DNA from 3 places in the Enterobacter sp. SM3 genome. Region 2 is predicted to be linked to each of the others. Evidence: predicted binding sites of a transcription regulator. Region 2 holds the regulator's gene; each other region holds the start of a gene.
The links. Region 2 encodes PurR, which represses purine synthesis genes. Its sites were predicted from a motif close to CANGCAAACGTTTGCNTG; they were not measured.
Positions count from the first base shown of each region.

Region 1: a site for PurR is predicted at 4,603-4,620, ahead of raiA (ribosome-associated translation inhibitor RaiA). Genes of this name have one in related genera too.
Region 3: a site for PurR is predicted at 2,176-2,193, ahead of pyrD (quinone-dependent dihydroorotate dehydrogenase). Genes of this name have one in related genera too.

Region 1 covers NZ_CP099971.1:3,620,918-3,627,157, forward strand. The annotation lists gene clpB (ATP-dependent chaperone ClpB) at 1-1,742, opposite strand, end outside; gene yfiH (purine nucleoside phosphorylase YfiH) at 1,872-2,603, opposite strand; gene rluD (23S rRNA pseudouridine(1911/1915/1917) synthase RluD) at 2,600-3,580, opposite strand; gene bamD (outer membrane protein assembly factor BamD) at 3,712-4,449, shown strand; gene raiA (ribosome-associated translation inhibitor RaiA) at 4,718-5,059, shown strand; Phe leader region at 5,170-5,295, shown strand; gene pheL (pheA operon leader peptide PheL) at 5,171-5,218, shown strand; gene pheA (bifunctional chorismate mutase/prephenate dehydratase) at 5,326-6,240, shown strand, end outside.
Region 2 covers NZ_CP099971.1:2,026,960-2,033,199, reverse strand. The annotation lists gene GVO84_RS09595 (C40 family peptidase) at 306-1,079, shown strand; gene sodB (superoxide dismutase [Fe]) at 1,202-1,783, shown strand; gene GVO84_RS09585 (MFS transporter) at 1,822-2,988, opposite strand; gene GVO84_RS09580 (YnhF family membrane protein) at 3,152-3,241, opposite strand; gene purR (HTH-type transcriptional repressor PurR) at 3,539-4,564, shown strand; gene punR (DNA-binding transcriptional activator PunR) at 4,582-5,493, opposite strand; gene punC (purine nucleoside transporter PunC) at 5,608-6,240, shown strand, end outside.
Region 3 covers NZ_CP099971.1:1,629,233-1,635,472, reverse strand. The annotation lists gene GVO84_RS07540 (YcbX family protein) at 1-366, shown strand, start outside; gene zapC (cell division protein ZapC) at 363-905, opposite strand; gene pyrD (quinone-dependent dihydroorotate dehydrogenase) at 1,071-2,081, opposite strand; gene ssuE (NADPH-dependent FMN reductase) at 2,330-2,905, shown strand; gene GVO84_RS07520 (sulfonate ABC transporter substrate-binding protein) at 2,898-3,860, shown strand; gene ssuD (FMNH2-dependent alkanesulfonate monooxygenase) at 3,857-5,002, shown strand; gene ssuC (aliphatic sulfonate ABC transporter permease SsuC) at 5,012-5,803, shown strand; gene ssuB (aliphatic sulfonates ABC transporter ATP-binding protein) at 5,800-6,240, shown strand, end outside.

The DNA.
Region 1 (6,240 bases), 1.6 Mb from region 2:
GATACCGCCTCAACCGCTTCGTTCTGACCAATCACCCGATTGTGAAGATCTTGCTCCATGCGCAGCAGTTTTTCACGCTCGCCTTCCAGCATGCGCGCCACCGGAATACCGGTCCAGCGAGCAAGCACTTCCGCGATTTCTGCATCCGTCACCTTATTACGTAACAGACGCATCGTTTTCCCTTCTGACTGCGTCGCTATCTCAAGCTGTTTTTCCAGCTCAGGAATTTTGCCGTACTGCAGTTCAGACATCCGCGCCAAATCGCCGACGCGACGCGCCTGCTCAATGGCAATTTTTGCCTGTTCGAGCTCAGCTTTGATGGTCTGAGTGCCGGAAAGGGATGCTTTCTCGGCTTTCCACTCTTCTTCCAGCTCAGAATACTGGCGCTCTTTATCGTCCAGTTCTTCATTGAGCATATCCAGGCGTTTCTTACTGGCTTCATCAGACTCTTTCTTCAGCGCCTGCTGTTCCAGCTTGAGCTGAATGATGCGTCGGTCGAGTCGGTCCAGCTCTTCCGGTTTCGAGTCAATCTGCATACGAATGCTTGAAGCCGCTTCATCAATCAGGTCGATCGCTTTATCCGGCAGCTGACGGTCAGCGATATAACGATGAGAAAGCGTCGCCGCCGCAACGATGGCCGGGTCAGTGATCTGCACGTGGTGGTGCAGTTCATAGCGCTCTTTCAGACCACGCAGGATCGCGATGGTATCTTCAACGCTTGGCTCAGCAACAAACACTTTCTGGAAGCGACGTTCCAGCGCAGCATCTTTCTCAATGTACTGACGATACTCATCAAGCGTAGTGGCGCCGACGCAGTGAAGTTCACCGCGCGCCAGCGCAGGTTTCAGCATGTTCCCGGCATCCATCGCACCGTCCGCTTTACCCGCACCGACCATGGTGTGCAGTTCGTCGATAAACAGGATAACGTTACCTTCCTGCTTCGCCAGGTCGTTAAGCACGCCTTTGAGACGCTCTTCGAACTCGCCGCGGTATTTCGCACCGGCCACCAGCGCGCCCATGTCCAGCGCCAGTACGCGACGGCCTTTCAGGCCTTCCGGCACTTCACCGTTGACGATACGCTGCGCCAGCCCTTCAACAATGGCAGTTTTACCGACACCCGGCTCACCAATCAGCACCGGGTTGTTCTTGGTACGACGCTGCAGTACCTGAATCGTACGGCGAATTTCTTCGTCACGGCCGATCACCGGGTCAAGTTTGCCCTGCTCAGCACGCTCGGTCAGATCGACCGTAAATTTCTTCAAAGCCTGACGTTGGTCTTCGGCTCCCTGATCGTTCACGCTTTCACCTCCGCGCATTTTCTCAATCGCCTGAGTCACATTGGCGGTGGTCGCGCCGGCAGATTTCAGCAGGTCGGTCAAGGTGCCGCGTGATTCAAGCGCCGCCAGAACAAACAGCTCTGACGAAATAAAGTTGTCCCCACGTTTTTGCGCCAGCTTGTCGCAAAGATTCAGCACGCGTACCAGATCCTGCGACGGCTGAACGTCTCCGCCGGTACCTTCTACCTGCGGCAAACGGCTCAGCGCCTGATCGATGGCAGTGCGTAACTGGCCAGCATTAATGCCAGCGGACGTTAATAAAGGACGTACCGATCCCCCTTCCTGATTCAGCAAGGCGCTCATTAAATGAAGAGGTTCGATAAATTGGTTGTCGTGCCCCAGTGCGAGGGACTGGGCATCGGCGAGAGCAAGCTGGAATTTATTAGTAAGACGATCCAGACGCATAACTCCTCCCATAACAGGTCAAATTTGCTACTGGAGATTAAATGAGGTCATCCCTCAATTATTCAAGGTTAATGACCTGAATTATGTGAAAAGAAAACGGCACGTACCGGATCGTCTTGATTCTTTAGGTTATATCAGCCAAATGAAACTTGCCATACGTCCCGTGGTCTTGTCGCGGCGATAGGAGAAAAAATCACCCTTTTCGGTGAATGTGCAGCGATCGCCGCCGAAGATCTGCGACACGCCAACGTTGTTCAGGCGCTGGCGGGCGAGCTGGTAGATATCGGCCAGATATTTATCCCCCGAAGGCAGGAAGGCTTCCACCGCTTGCGGATCTTTTTCCATAAAGGCTTCGCGAACCTCTGGCCCCACTTCAAAAGCGCGAGGACCAATGGCCGGGCCAAGCCAGGCCATAATATTGGCAGGCTCATCGTTAAAGCAGGCGACTGTTTCTTCGAGCACGCCTTCACACAGACCACGCCAGCCCGCGTGTGCTGCTGCCACCTCGGTACCTGCACGGTTACAGAACAAAACCGGCAGACAATCGGCGGTCATCACGGCACAAACGGTTCCCGGAGTATTACTGTAAGAGGCATCAGCGCGTTTAGAAGCATAGGGTTCCCCCGTCAACTTCAGCACCGCGTTACCATGAACCTGTTCCAGCCAGATCGGTTTCGACGGCAAGTTCCCCGCAGCAAACAGACGCCTGCGGTTCTCTTCAACGTGTTCCAGGTTGTCGCCACAGTGCGCACCGAGGTTCAAAGACTCCCACGCGCCCTGGCTAACACCGCCAATACGGGTTGAACTACAGGCAGCCACGCCTGCAGGCAATGGCCACTCCGGGACAATCAGTTTGGTCATAACCAGTCCACTTGATCCTTATGTTCTTCGAAATCAGCACGCATGGCGTCAATAAGGTCCACCATATCCTGCGGGATAGGCGCGTGCCACTCCATCTGAATACCGGTGATAGGGTGATAAAGACGCAGCATGGTCGCGTGCAGCGCCTGACGATCGAATTTACGCAATACGCTGATGAACTCATCCGACGCGCCTTTAGGCGGACGCGGACGACCGCCGTAGACCTGATCCCCCACCAGCGGATGGGTAATGTGGGCCATATGCACGCGGATCTGGTGAGTACGCCCGGTTTCCAGACGCAGACGCAGGCGCGTATGAATACGGAAGTGTTCCATAATGCGATAGTGTGTCACCGCCGGTTTACCCATCGGATGCACCGACATATGGGTACGTTTGGTTGGGTGACGGCTGATTGGCTCTTCCACCGTTCCGCCAGAGGTCATATGCCCAATGGCTACCGCTTCATACTCGCGGGTGATTTCACGCAGCTGCAGCGATTCCACCAGACGGGTCTGAGCAGGAACGGTCTTCGCCACCACCATCAAACCGGTGGTGTCTTTATCCAGACGGTGCACGATGCCCGCGCGCGGGACATCCACGATCGGCGGATAGTAATGGAGAAGTGCGTTAAGTACCGTACCGTCAGGATTCCCCGCGCCCGGATGAACAACCAGGTCGCGCGGCTTGTTGATCACCAGAATGTCATCATCTTCATAGACGATGTCCAGTGGGATATCCTGCGGCTCGAAGCGGATTTCCTCTTCGATTTCAGCATTGATGGCGACAGCTTCCCCACCTAACACTTTCTCTTTTGGTTTGTCCCAGATCTTGCCGTTTACCAGCACGCGCTGGTCAAGGATCCATTCTTTTATGCGTGAACGCGAATAATCAGGGAACAATTCGGCCAAAGCCTGATCTAAGCGTTGACCGAGCTGATTTTCGGAGACTGTTGCGGTGAGTTCTACTCGTTGTGCCATAAACTGCTTCTTCGTTTAACGTTGGGTTTTACGGCTTTGCCGTTTAATATAGTGTGCTATTGTAGCTGGTCTTAATCGGGAGCAGGAACAGAGTTTCTCCCGGACAAACATTTGAGGAAAGTCAAAACGTCATGACGCGCATGAAATATCTGGTGGCAGCGGCCACGTTGAGCCTGGCTTTGGTGGGCTGCTCCGGTTCAAATGAACAGGTCCCTGACAATCCGCCGAATGAAATCTATGCGACTGCACAACAAAAGTTGCAGGACGGTAACTGGAAACAGGCGATAACGCAACTGGAAGCGTTGGATAATCGCTATCCATTTGGCCCGTATTCGCAGCAGGTACAGTTAGATCTCATCTATGCATACTATAAAAATGCCGATCTGCCGCTGGCTCAGGCAACCATCGATCGTTTCATACGTCTGAACCCGACTCATCCTAACATCGACTATGTGATGTACATGCGCGGCCTCACCAACATGGCGCTGGACGACAGTGCGCTGCAGGGCTTCTTCGGCGTGGATCGTTCAGACCGTGACCCGCAGCATGCGCGTGATGCCTTCAATGACTTCTCCAAGCTGGTGCGCGGCTATCCGAACAGTCAGTACGTGACCGATGCCACCAAGCGTCTGGTGTTCCTGAAAGATCGTCTGGCGAAATATGAATACTCCGTGGCGGAATACTATACCCGCCGTGGCGCATGGGTTGCCGTGGTTAACCGCGTAGAAGGTATGCTGCGTGATTATCCGGATACTCAGGCAACGCGCGACGGCCTGAAGCTGATGGAGAACGCTTACCGTCAGATGCAGATGACCGCTCAGGCTGAAAAAGTGGCGAAAATCATCGCAGCGAACAGCAGCAACACCTGATCTTGCCTCAATGCAAAACGGCAGCCCGAAGGCTGCCGTTTTTTTATTCATTTTAGAGCGTCGCTGAAGCGCGTTAGCCTCAACACATCCAGTCAACTATGGCCCCAATTTTTGCCTTCGACAAGGTAAATCTCACCTCTTCCTGCCCTGCCTCACAAAAAAGATTCCCTGACAAAAACCGACAAAATAACGTGATCTAAATCACACATTTTGACATTAGGTCGGGTATGCTGGAATCACCAAGACGGAAAGACAAGAGGTAAAATTTATGACAATGAACATTACCAGTAAACAAATGGAAATTACTCCGGCAATCCGCCAGCACGTCGCAGACCGTCTCGCCAAACTGGATAAATGGCAAACTCATTTGATTAATCCACATATCATCCTGTCCAAGGAGCCGCAGGGTTTCATCGCTGACGCAACTATCAATACTCCAAACGGCCATCTGGTCGCCAGCGCAAAACACGAGGATATGTACACCGCTATTAACGATTTGATCAACAAGCTGGAACGGCAGCTCAATAAAGTGCAACACAAAGGTGAAGCCCGTCGCGCCGCAACATCGGTGAAAGACGCCAGCTTCGCGGAAGAAGTTGAAGAAGAGTAATCCTTTAAATTGAGTGTACCGCCAACGCGCCTTCGGGCGCGTTTTTTGTTTTTTATTGACAGGGTGAAAACAGTACGGGTACTTTAACGGTATCAATCACAGGATGACTTCATGAAACTTACGCCGTTCTTCTTCGCATTCTTTTTTACCTTCCCCTGACTGGGAGGCGTTTCGTCGTGTGATAAAGAATGCGAAGACGAACAACAAGGCCTCCCACAGCGGGAGGCCTTTTTTATTGATAACGATAAAATGAGACAGGCAACACTATGACACCGGAAAACCCGTTACTGGATCTGCGCGTAAAAATCAGCGCGCTGGACGAGAAATTACTGGCGCTGCTGGCCGAACGCCGCGCGCTCGCCGTCGAAGTGGGCAAAGCCAAGCTGGACTCCCATCGCCCGGTACGTGATATCGACCGCGAGCGCGATCTGCTGGAGCGTCTGATCCAGCTCGGTAAAGCGCATCACCTCGATGCCCACTACATCACCCGGCTGTTCCAGCTCATCATCGAAGACTCCGTTCTCACCCAGCAAGCGTTACTCCAGCAGCATCTGAATAAAACCAATCCGCACTCTGCGCGTATCGCCTTCCTCGGGCCGAAGGGCTCTTATTCTCACCTGGCCGCACGTCAGTATGCCGCACGCCATTTCGAAGAGTTTATCGAGAGCGGCTGTGCGAAGTTTGCCGACATTTTTAATCAGGTTGAGACCGGCCAGGCGGATTACGCCGTCGTGCCTATTGAGAACACCAGCTCCGGCGCCATTAATGATGTCTACGATTTGCTGCAGCACACTAGCCTGTCGCTGGTCGGCGAACTGACGATCCCTATCGATCACTGCGTTCTGGTCTCGGGTTCAACCGACCTGAGCAAGATCGAAACGGTCTACAGTCATCCACAGCCGTTCCAGCAGTGCAGCCAGTTCCTGAACCGCTATCCGAACTGGAAAATTGAGTACACCGAAAGCACCTCGGCGGCGATGGAAAAAGTGGCGCAGGCTAACTCCCCAACCGTCGCCGCGCTCGGCAGCGAAGCGGGCGGCGCGCTGTATGGTTTACAGGTACTGGAACGCAATCTGGCAAACCAGACGCAAAATATCACCCGTTTCGTGGTGCTGGCGCGTAAAGCTATTGATGTCTCGGATCAGGTTCCGGCTAAAACCACCCTGCTGATGGCAACCGGC
Region 2 (6,240 bases):
GTCTGACATTGTAGCGGGTCAGACTGGCATCGGAAAATAACATTTTTGTCACGTTTATACATTCTACCCCGAGTCACGCAAAGTTGCATTGCAAATGGTGTTTACCCCTGCGGCGGCCAGGGTTTTGCTTAGGGAGTGGGCAATTGTGCGACAATACGATGAATTTTTTTGCACTTGCTAACGAAACACGCTTGTAGATTGAAAAATGCTATTAACTTTCTGGGTTTTTATAGATTAGAATCGACGGGCTTTGTAAATCACACGCGGGTATTATTGATGACCTGCATTTATCAGGGGACTGCCCAGTGGCGCGGATAAATAAAATCTCGATCACGCTCTGTGCTTTACTGTTTACTTCACTCACTTTCACGCCAGTGGCAAACGCCTCTCAGCAGGCGCGGCATTCTGCTGTACAAAAAAACCATCTGGTGAAAGCCACAGAACGTAAGAAAAAAACCACCGCTAAGAACGACAAGAAAAAAACACCGGCTCAAACGAAACAGACCGCTTCCAGCAAGACGAAAACAAAACCTACCCGCACTGCCCACTCCGCCAAAAATAAAGCTTCGCAAACCGCCGCTAACCTCGTTACTGAAAAATGCATCACGCGTAAAGGCCACAAGGCGAAATGCACGAAGGTCACGAAAATAGCGGAAGTGCATAAAGTGCGAGTACAGAAAGCGCAAAAAACCGCGATGAACAAACTGATGGGGCAGATTGGCAAACCCTATCACTGGGGTGGCAGCTCGCCGCGTACCGGCTTTGACTGCAGCGGCCTCGTCTATTACGCCTATAAAGATCTGGTCAAGTTCCGCATTCCTCGTACCGCTAATGAGATGTACCACCTGCGCGATGCCTCACCGGTTGACCGCGGTGAGCTGGAAAACGGCGATCTGGTGTTCTTCCGCACTCAGGGTCGCGGCACGGCTGACCACGTCGGCGTCTATGTCGGCAACGGAAAATTCATCCAGTCACCGCGTAGCGGCCAGGATATTCAGATCACCTCTCTCAGTGAAGACTACTGGGTACGCCATTACGTCGGCGCACGTCGCGTGATGACGCCGAAAACCATTCGCTAACCCCTACCCTGCCACACCCGTGGCAGGGTAAGTTCCTCTTTTGCATACCCTTTCAATTTGCTATCCTGTCCTTGTTGTCTGTGTGGTTATTGGCAACGCAAAATACAATAAGGAGAGAAGCAATGTCGTTCGAATTACCTGCACTACCGTATGCAAAAGACGCCCTGGCACCGCACATTTCGGCGGAAACCCTGGAATATCATTACGGCAAGCATCACCAGACGTACGTCACCAACCTGAACAATCTGATCAAGGGCACCGATTTTGAAGGCAAAACGCTGGAAGAAATCGTCCGCAGCTCAGAGGGTGGCGTATTTAACAACGCCGCTCAGGTGTGGAACCACACCTTCTACTGGCACTGCCTGGCGCCGAATGCCGGCGGTGAACCTGCCGGTGAACTGGCTACCGCTATCACTGCCGCATTTGGCAGCTTCGCGGATTTCAAAGCGAAATTTACCGATGCAGCCATCAAGAACTTCGGTTCTGGCTGGACGTGGCTGGTTAAAGAGGCGGATGGCAAACTGGCTATCGTTTCCACCTCTAACGCGGGCACCCCGCTGACCACCAGCGCTAAGCCGCTGATGACCGTGGACGTATGGGAACACGCTTACTACATTGATTACCGCAACGCGCGCCCGAACTACCTGGAGCACTTCTGGGCACTGGTTAACTGGGACTTTGTCTCGAAGAACTTCGCCGCGTAAGAGACACGCAGAAGGGTTCGCCCTTCTGCGTTTTTGGTTTATTCCGCAGCGCAGGCTGCTTCAGGCTGTTTACGACCCGACATCATCACCAGCAGCAGGCCGAGCGCGGCAATAATCGCCCCCATCACCGGCACAAAGCTGTATCCCAGTCCCCCCGAAATCACGGCCCCACCGGCCGCCGCACCGAGCGCATTGCCCAGGTTGAAGGCACCGATGTTGACCGAAGATGAGAGGCCCGGCGCTTCATGGGCGACGCGCATCACGCGCATCTGCAGCGGCGGCACCACGGCGAAAGTGGCAGCTCCCCAGACGACCATCGCGATCGCGGCCCCAAACTCATTACGCGCCAGCCACGGAATGGCAATCATGATGACAATCAGCAGGGTTAAGAAGCCCTTCAGCGTCCCGCTCACGGAACGGTCGGCAAATTTCCCGCCGAGATAGTTACCGATCGAGAAGCCCACGCCAATCAGCACCAGCATCGCGGTCACAAAGAGTGGCGTTGCGTGGGTGATGTCATGCAATACCGGTGAAATATAGGTGTAGAGGGTAAACATCGCCCCTGCCCCCAGCACGGTGGTGAGCAGCGCGGAGAGCACCTGCGGACGCATCAGCACCGACAGTTCTCTACGCACGTCAGGACGTTCCCCCGCGCTGCCTTTCGGCAAGGAGAAGAACAACGCCACCATCGCAACCACGCCCAGCCCGGCAGTCGCCAGGAAGGACATACGCCAGCCGATCGCTTCCCCCAGCCAGGTTGCCGCAGGCACCCCGCCGATGTTGGCAATCGTTAGCCCCATAAACATGGTTGCCACGGCGCTCGCCTGCTTATGTTTTGGCACCACGCTGGCAGCCACGACCGACCCCAGCCCAAAGAACGCGCCGTGGTTAAGGCTGGTCAGAATGCGTGACAGCATCAATGTGGTGTAGTCCGGCGCAATCGCCGAAAGCACGTTGCCCAGGGTGAAGATCGCCATCAGGAAAATCAGCGCATTGCGGCGCGCGCGGTGCGAAAGCAGAAGCGTCATCAGCGGCGCCCCTACCATCACGCCGATAGCGTAGGCGCTGATTAACATGCCTGCCGCAGGGATCGAGACGTCTACGCCCCGGGCAATAACGGGCAGTAACCCCATCGGGGAGAATTCAGTGGTGCCAATCCCAAAAGCGCCAATCGCCAGGGCCAGCAGGGGAAAATTGATTTTCATGCGTCAACTCCGGATGCCGTGTCATGTGGTGACACAGAACAAAGAAGCGGAAAGCATGACATCAATCACAAAAAATGAGAAGTTAACAAAATGGCAAAAGATTTTTGCCAGAGAAGTAACAATCCGGGGAGTCGGGAGGGAGAAGGCTCTCCCTCCGCGTAAATCAGTGCAGCGCTGCCGTCAGACCGGCCGCGACAATCAGAGCCAGCACAACAACGGTGGTGAACAGCGAAAACTTAAGATCGGAACTCATCAATTTTTCTCCTTTTAATCCCCACACGAAAAGTGAGCTTGCTCATTTTTGCACAGATTACGTCAAAAATCTTCCTGGATTTATACTGATAACCACTTTACCTCTTCCCCTTTTCATCAAGATAGGACAAAATTCCACGCTAAATTTATTAGCGTACCGGCCATTGACCCCCTCCTGACGTCCCGTGTCGTTTTCCCGGCGTGCCGCAATTCAACATTGCGAGATAAGGGTGAGAGAAGGCAAACGTTTACCTTCAAATTTTTCAGGAGTTTAGGATATGGTCTGGAGTGACATTTAATGGCAACAATTAAAGACGTAGCAAAACGCGCAAACGTTTCCACTACAACCGTATCACATGTAATTAACAAAACCCGCTTCGTGGCGGAAGAGACGCGCAATGCCGTCTGGGCAGCGATCAAAGAGCTGCACTATTCGCCAAGCGCGGTTGCGCGTAGCCTCAAGGTTAATCACACCAAGTCCATTGGATTGCTGGCGACCAGCAGTGAAGCGGCCTATTTTGCCGAGATCATTGAAGCGGTTGAAAAAAACTGCTTCCAGAAAGGCTATACCCTGATTCTGGGCAACGCATGGAACAGCATTGAAAAACAGCGCGCCTACCTGTCGATGATGGCGCAAAAGCGCGTTGATGGCCTGCTGGTGATGTGTTCCGAGTACCCCGAATCCGTGCTGTCGATGCTGGAAGAGTATCGCCACATTCCGATGGTGGTGATGGACTGGGGCGAAGCGCGCGCGGATTTCACCGATTCCGTTATCGATAACGCCTTTGAAGGCGGCTATATGGCCGGTCGTTATCTGATCGAACGCGGTCACCGCGAGATTGGCGTGATCCCCGGTCCGCTGGAGCGCAACACCGGCGCGGGCCGTCTGGCCGGTTTTATGAAAGCGATGGAAGAAGCGCTGATCAACGTGCCGGAAAACTGGATTGTGCAGGGCGACTTTGAGCCGGAATCGGGCTACCGCGCGATGCAGCAAATCGTCTCTCAGCCGCACCGTCCGACAGCCGTTTTCTGCGGAGGCGACATCATGGCGATGGGCGCGCTCTGCGCTGCCGACGAGCTGGGCCTGCGCGTCCCGCAGGATATTTCCGTGATCGGGTATGACAACGTGCGTAACGCGCGTTTCTTCACGCCAGCGCTGACCACCATTCACCAGCCGAAAGATTCGCTGGGCGAAACGGCCTTCAATATGCTTATGGACAGGATCGTCAACAAGCGTGAAGAGTCGCAGTCCATTGAAGTTCACCCGCGTCTTATCGAACGCCGTTCCGTTGCGGATGGTCCGTTCCGCGACTACCGTCGTTAATCGCCTTACGGGGCCAGCTACGCTGGCTCCCGTAACCATTCCCGATTTAGCGTTTCGCTGTCTCCCAGATAATCCAGCAGCCAGGCCATCGCAGGCGAGACATCATTTTGCTGCCAGGTGAGGCAGCAGGCCGCATCCGGGAACGGATTCTCCAGCGTCAGCTCAACCCACTCTCCGGTATCGATGCGCGGACGCGCGAAATGAACGGGCACCATCGCGACGCACAGTCCGGCACTGAGGCACGTCGCCGACGATTCCCAGTCAGGCGCCACCACCCGCCGCTGGTTGTCAAGAAGCCAGGTAATACGCTTGGGCAATGAACGGGACGTATCCTCCAGCACCAGCGACGGCCAGTTCCGCAGCGTATCATCGCTCAGCGGCCCTTCCATCGCCGCCAGCGGATGATTGCTTGCCACCACGCACTTCCAGCTCAGCATCCCCATATCGCGAAAAGCGTAACGCCCCCCGACCGGGATCGCCTGCGTGGCCCCAATCGCCATCTCTGCCCTGCCGTCCGCCAGCGCATCCCAGACGCCGTTGAACACCTCCTGCGAGACCCGCAGCTCGACATCCGAAAAATGACGATAGAAGTCGACGATCATCTGCCGGGTGCGTTCCGGCTTAACGATGTTGTCCACCGCGATGGAAAGATGTCCCCGCCAGCCGTTGGCGATCTGCTGACACTGTTCGCGGGTGATCTGCATTTTTTTGATAACAGAACGCCCTTCCTTCAAAAACCACGCGCCTGCGGGCGTTAATTCCACATCACGATGCCGCCGTTCAAACAGCGGAACCGCCAGCCACTCCTCCAGCTGACGCACCGTGTAGCTGATTGCCGAAGGGACGCGGTGCAGCTCCTGCGCCGCACCGCTAAAGCTACCGTTACGCGCAACAGCATCGACCACTTCAAGAGAATAATCTGACCACATTTTCTGCCTGCAAAAAATTTGAATGCACCCGCCAAATATTAGCGTTTCACAAGCGGCTTTGCACTCCCTACACTCAGCGCCAATGTATACCTGCCTCCTCAGGAGAATAAAATAATGCAACCCAGGAACGGTTTTTTAGTCTGGCTCGGCGGCTTAAGCGTGCTGGGCTTTTTGGCCACCGATATGTACCTGCCGGCGTTTGCCGCCATGCAGGAAGATTTGCAAACCCCGGCTGCCGCCATCAGCGCCAGCCTGAGTTTATTCCTCGCCGGTTTTGCCTTCGCACAGCTTCTCTGGGGACCGCTCTCGGATCGCTTTGGTCGTAAACCGGTACTGCTGCTGGGCCTGGCCATTTTTGCCGTGGGCTGCCTGGGGATGCTGTGGGTACGCGATGCTACCTGGCTGCTGGTGCTGCGTTTTATTCAGGCCGTGGGCGTCTGTGCCGCGGCCGTGACCTGGCAGGCGCTGGTCACCGACTATTACCCGGCTAACCGCACTAACCGTATTTTCGCCACCATTATGCCGCTGGTGGGTCTCTCACCTGCCCTCGCCCCTCTGCTGGGCAGCTGGATCCTCGCGCATTTCGACTGGCAGGCCATCTTCGCCACGCTGTTTGCCATTACCCTGGTACTGATGCTGCCGGCGTTCGCCCTCAAGCCCGCGCATAAAAAAGAAGCGCATGCTGACGCGAAGCCGATTACCTTCACGTCCCTGCTCAGCACCAAAGCGTATCGCGGCAATGTCCTG
Region 3 (6,240 bases), 400 kb from region 2:
CCGCGCTCCAGCGGCGCAATCCGCGTCGGTGATGAGGTAGAGATCCTTGCCCGCGGGCCTGCAAGAGTGTACGGCTCAGGTCAGGAAGAAGAAATGGTCGACGTTGTGACGAATGTTGCCTCGGCGGTAGATATTCACTGGCAGGGCAACGTCATCCGTGGCAACAACCAGCAGGTATTACTGGAGCAACTGGAGCAGGCAGGTATTCGCGTACCCTATTCCTGTCGCGCAGGCATTTGCGGATGCTGCCGCATCAAGCTGGTGGATGGAGAGGTCAGTGCGCTGAAAAAATCGGCAATTGGAAATGACGGCACAATTCTGTGCTGTAGCTGCATACCGAAAACGTCCGTACAGCTGGAAGCTTAAACCGCCTGTTCGAGGCTGAAGGAATCGACGCGCAGCTGCGGCTTCAGCCTGTCGTTCATCACTTTAATGGCATCGCCAAGCTGCATCGTCCGCCCGGCAATGGTTACGCCGGGCTGTGCCAGCAGGCAGAGCGCAGCATTTTCGCCAGGCTCAACCACCAGCAGGCTCACCTCTTCTGCGGTATCGCTCAGATTGACGCTGGCCGCATCACCCGTTGCCGGGGTCCAGCTCATACCGTGCGCAAGAAAATGCCAGCTTTTTGGCATTTGCGGTTTCAGGAAGCGGATAGCCACCAGCGCATTTAATACCAGCTCGGCGCGCTGCTCTTTCGAGAGCACCAGATCGCGGCATTTTTCTTCAAAAGAGAAATAAAGCGCCGCATCGTCAACGCAAAAGCCCGACGGGGAAAACGCGTCCGGGGTTAACATTCGGCGGGCAAAACGAGAACGAAACAACATGCCATTGGCTAAGTCGAGCATCATTCGGTCATGCTCGTCGCAAAAATACCAGCGCCAGTTATCGTCAGGTTTAATTCGCATGTGTCTCTCCCGTCCCCAAACGTCCTGTACTAAAATTGTCCTGATCGCCGCTTCGTTTATAACACCATTAATAAAAGACTATAATGTCTAAATAAGCAACAGTGACGGAATATAAAACAACCAGGGCTGGAAATAAAGCCCTGGTTGTCTGATTAAGAGAAAAGATTAGATATGAGTAACGATTTCTTTAATCAGCGGTGGTCCTTTAAAAATAAAGCCGGAATAGATTTGCACCAGTGACGCACCCGCCGCCATCTTCTCGCGTGCAGCTATCACTGAGTCAATGCCGCCGACGCCAATAATCGGCAGACGCCCTTTTAATTCCGCAGACAGGGCGCGAATAATTTCGGTGCTTTTTAATTGTACCGGACGTCCACTTAACCCACCCGCTTCGTCACAGTTTTTCATTCCCTGCACGAGGGAGCGATCGAGGGTGGTATTGGTTGCAATCACACCATCAATATTATGGCGAACTAAACTGTCGGCAACCTGGATCAATTCTTCGGCAGAAAGATCCGGGGCGATCTTAACCGCGACCGGAACATATTTATGGTGGATCGTCTGGAGTTCATTTTGCTTATTTTTAATGGCACTCAGAAGATCGTCAAGCGCTTCGCCATATTGTAAGGAACGCAGCCCCGGGGTATTGGGTGAAGAAATATTCACCGCAATATAACCGGCATAGGCGTAGACTTTTTCCATACAAATCAGATAGTCATCTTTACCCTGCTCTACCGGCGTGTCTTTATTTTTGCCGATATTAATGCCTAATATCCCGTCAAAATGGGCTTTTTTTACGTTCTCCACCAGGTGATCAACACCGAGGTTATTAAAGCCCATGCGGTTGATCAGCCCTTCGGCTTCAACCAGGCGGAACAAGCGCGGCTTGTCATTTCCCGGCTGCGGGCGCGGTGTGACGGTACCGATTTCAATGGAGCCAAAGCCCATCGCGCCCAGGGCATCAATGCACTCGCCATTTTTGTCCAGACCCGCCGCCAGACCCAGCGGATTTTTAAAGGTCAGACCCATGCACTGCACAGGTTTTTCCGGCACATTCTGACGCACCAGAGCGGCCAGAGGCGTTCCGGTAATACGACGTAATTGCTGGAATGTAAATTCATGAGCGCGCTCAGGGTCGAGCTGGAAAAGGGCTTTACGAACGAAGGGGTAGTACATGAACTCTCCTGGATTCCCGGTGTGCAAACCGGGAGGGGATTATGGGCGATCCGCGCGCGAAAGGGAATTGACCTGCGGCAAAAAACCAGCGTAAAACGCAATCGTTTACCTTCCCGTCTATTTCTTATGCACTTTTTCGCATTTTAATTGCAGATAAATCATTTAGTGGAATAACCGCGCGGTGTCACACTCCTGAAAATTGTTATGAATTTTAGATAAAAGCAAACAATTGGTTATAAGGAGGAAGTATGCGCGTCATTACCCTGGCCGGAAGTCCACGATTCCCTTCGCGCTCCAGCGCCCTGCTGGAATATGCCCGCGAAAAACTCAATGCCCTGGATGTGGAAGTGTGCCACTGGAACCTGCATAACTTCGAACCTGAAGATCTGCTCTATGCCCGTTTCGACAGCCCTGCGCTTAAAACGCTCATCGAGCAGCTTAACGGCGCTGACGGCTTAATTGTGGCTACGCCCATTTATAAAGCCTCTTTTTCCGGGGCGCTGAAAACTCTGCTCGATCTGCTTCCGGAACGCGCGCTGGACGGCAAAGTCGTGCTGCCGCTGGCAACGGGCGGTACGGTTGCCCATTTACTGGCCGTGGATTATGCCCTGAAGCCGGTGCTGAACGCGCTGAAAGCGCAGGAGATCCTCCACGGCGTTTTCGCAGATGACTCCCAGGTTATCGATTATCAACATAAACCCCATTTTACGCCGAACCTGCAAACCCGCCTCGATACTGCCCTGGAAACCTTCTGGCATGCTCTGCACCGCCGGGATATCCAGGCGCCGGCGTTTGGTCAGCCTCAAGGAGTCGCACATGTTTAAAACGTTAACCCGCATCGGCCTGGCAGGTCTGATGGCGCTTTCCTCGCTGGCCCATGCCGCAGAAACGGCTCCGGAAAGTTTACGCATTGGCTACCAGAAAGGCAGCGTCAGCATGGTGCTGGCGAAAAGCCACCAGCTTCTGGAAAAACGCTTCCCGGACACCAAATTCTCCTGGGTGGAGTTCCCGGCTGGCCCGCAGATGCTGGAGGCCCTGAACGTGGGCAGTATCGATCTCGGCAGCACGGGTGATATTCCGCCGATATTCGCCCAGGCGGCGGGAGCGGACCTCGTCTATGTTGGCGTTGAGCCGCCCAAACCGAAGGCCGAAGTGATTCTGGTGCCTGAAAACAGCGACGTTAAAAGCGTCGCCGATCTTAAAGGGCATAAAGTTGCTTTCCAGAAAGGTTCCAGCTCACACAACCTGCTGCTGCGTGCCCTGCAAGAAGCCGGGCTCAAGTTCACTGACATTCAGCCTGTTTACCTGACGCCTGCCGACGCCCGCGCCGCGTTCCAGCAGAAGAACGTTGATGCCTGGGCCATCTGGGATCCGTACTACTCCGCCGCATTACTGCAGGGCGGCGTTCGCGTGCTGAAAGACGGCACCACGCTGAAGCAGACCGGCTCGTTCTACCTGGCCGCGCGTCCTTATGCGGAAAAGAACGGCGCATTTATTCAGGGCGTACTGGATACCTTTACCCAGGCCGATGCGCTGACCCAGACCCAGCGTCAGGAGAGCATTGCCCTGCTGGCGAAAACCATGGGCTTACCTGAGCCGGTGATCGCGAGCTATCTCAACCACCGTCCGCCGACCACCATTACGCCCGTAGACGCGCACGTCGCCGCGCTTCAGCAACAAACGGCTGACCTTTTCTATCAAAACCACCTGGTACCAAAACAGGTCACTATTCGCGAACGCATCTGGCAGCCCGCTGGCAAAGAAGGAGCTAAATCATGAGTCTGAATCTTTTCTGGTTTTTACCCACCCACGGTGATGGACACTATCTTGGTACAGAAGAGGGCTCGCGCCCGGTTGACCATGGCTATCTGCAGCAGATTGCGCAGGCGGCGGACCGAATCGGTTTCACCGGGGTGCTGATCCCGACCGGACGTTCATGTGAAGATGCCTGGCTGGTGGCCGCGTCGATGATCCCGGTCACCCAGCGTTTGAAATTCCTGGTTGCGTTACGCCCGAGCGTGGTCTCCCCCACCGTGGCGGCGCGTCAGGCGGCAACGCTGGACAGACTGTCCAACGGTCGCGCCCTGTTTAACCTGGTGACGGGCAGCGATCCGCAGGAGCTGGCGGGCGATGGGGTATTCCTCGACCATACCGAGCGCTATGAAGCCTCCGCCGAGTTCACCCGCGTCTGGCGACGTCTGCTGGAAGGTGAAACCGTTACCTTTGAAGGCAAGCATATTCACGTTCGCGACGCGAAACTCTACTTCCCGCCGGTGCAGCAGCCGCGCCCGCCGCTCTATTTTGGCGGATCGTCGGATGTGGCCCAGGATCTGGCGGCAGAGCAGGTCGATCTCTACCTGACCTGGGGCGAACCGCCTGAGCTGGTGAAAGAAAAAATTGCCCAGGTCCGCGCTAAGGCGGCCGCCCACGGCCGCAAGGTGCGCTTCGGCATTCGCCTGCACGTTATCGTGCGCGAAACCAATGAAGAAGCGTGGCAGGCCGCCGACCGCCTGATTTCTCATCTGGACGATGAGACCATCGCGAAGGCGCAGGCCGCGTTTGCCAAAACCGACTCCGTCGGACAGCACCGAATGGCGTCCCTGCACAACGGCAAGCGCGAGAACCTGGAGATCAGCCCGAACCTGTGGGCGGGCGTCGGCCTGGTGCGCGGCGGTGCGGGCACGGCGCTGGTCGGCGACGGTCCGACCGTAGCCGCCCGGATTAATGAATACGCCGAGCTGGGTATCGACAGCTTTATTCTCTCCGGTTATCCGCATCTGGAAGAGGCGTACAAGGTGGGCGAGCTGTTATTCCCGCATCTGGATGTTGCCATTCCGGAAATTCCGCAGCCGCAGCGGCTTCAGCTTCAGGGCGAAGCCGTGGCGAACGAGTTTATTCCACGCAAAGCCGCACAGAGCTAAGGAGTGACCATGTCTGCCACCTCACAAAAATGGCTGCTGCGCGCCGCGCCGTGGTTTTTACCCGTCGGCATTGTGGCTCTCTGGCAGCTCGCGTCGTCCACCGGCTGGCTATCGAGCCGCATTCTGCCCTCTCCGGAGGGCGTCGTAGAAGCGTTCTGGTCGCTGAGCGTGAGCGGTGAGCTGTGGCAGCATCTGGCGATCAGCTCCTGGCGCGCCGTGATTGGGTTTTCCATCGGCGGCAGCATCGGTCTGGTTCTGGGCTTGATTAGCGGCCTTTCCCGCTGGGGCGAGCGGCTGCTGGATACCTCCATTCAGATGCTGCGCAACGTGCCGCATCTGGCGCTGATCCCGCTGGTTATCCTGTGGTTTGGTATTGATGAGAGCGCCAAGATTTTCCTCGTGGCGCTGGGCACATTGTTCCCGATCTACATCAACACCTGGCACGGCATCCGCAACATCGATCGCGGTCTGGTGGAGATGGCGCGCAGCTACGGCCTATCGGGTTTTTCTCTCTTTATACATGTGATCCTGCCGGGCGCCCTGCCCTCCATTATGGTCGGGGTGCGTTTTGCGCTCGGCCTGATGTGGCTGACGCTGATTGTGGCGGAGACCATCTCGGCCAACTCAGGCATTGGCTACCTGGCGATGAACGCCCGTGAATTCCTGCAAACGGACGTGGTGGTGGTTGCCATCATTCTGTATGCCCTGCTCGGCAAACTCGCCGACGTTAGCGCCCAGTGGCTGGAGCGCAGCTGGCTGCGCTGGAACCCGGCCTACACCCTTCAGGAGGCGAAAGCATGAATACAGCACGACTGAACCAGGGAACGCCGTTACTGCTGAACGGCGTGACCAAACGCTACGGCGAAAACACCATTCTTAACGGGCTGGATCTGCATATTCCCGCCGGACAATTTGTGGCCGTTGTCGGGCGTAGCGGCGGCGGCAAGAGTACCCTGCTACGCCTTCTGGCCGGACTGGAAGCCCCTAACGGCGGTGATATTCTGGCAGGAACGACGCCGCTTTCGAATATTCAGGACGATACCCGCATGATGTTTCAGGACGCGCGCCTGCTGCCGTGGAAAACGGTTATCGACAACGTCGGTCTCGGTCTTAAGGGCAACTGGCGGGATGAAGCCCGCCAGGCGCTGGCCGCCGTTGGGCTGGAAAATCGTGCGGGTGAATGGCCGTCAGCCCTCTCGGGTGGGCAAAAGCAGCGCGTGGCGCTGGCGCGGGCGCTG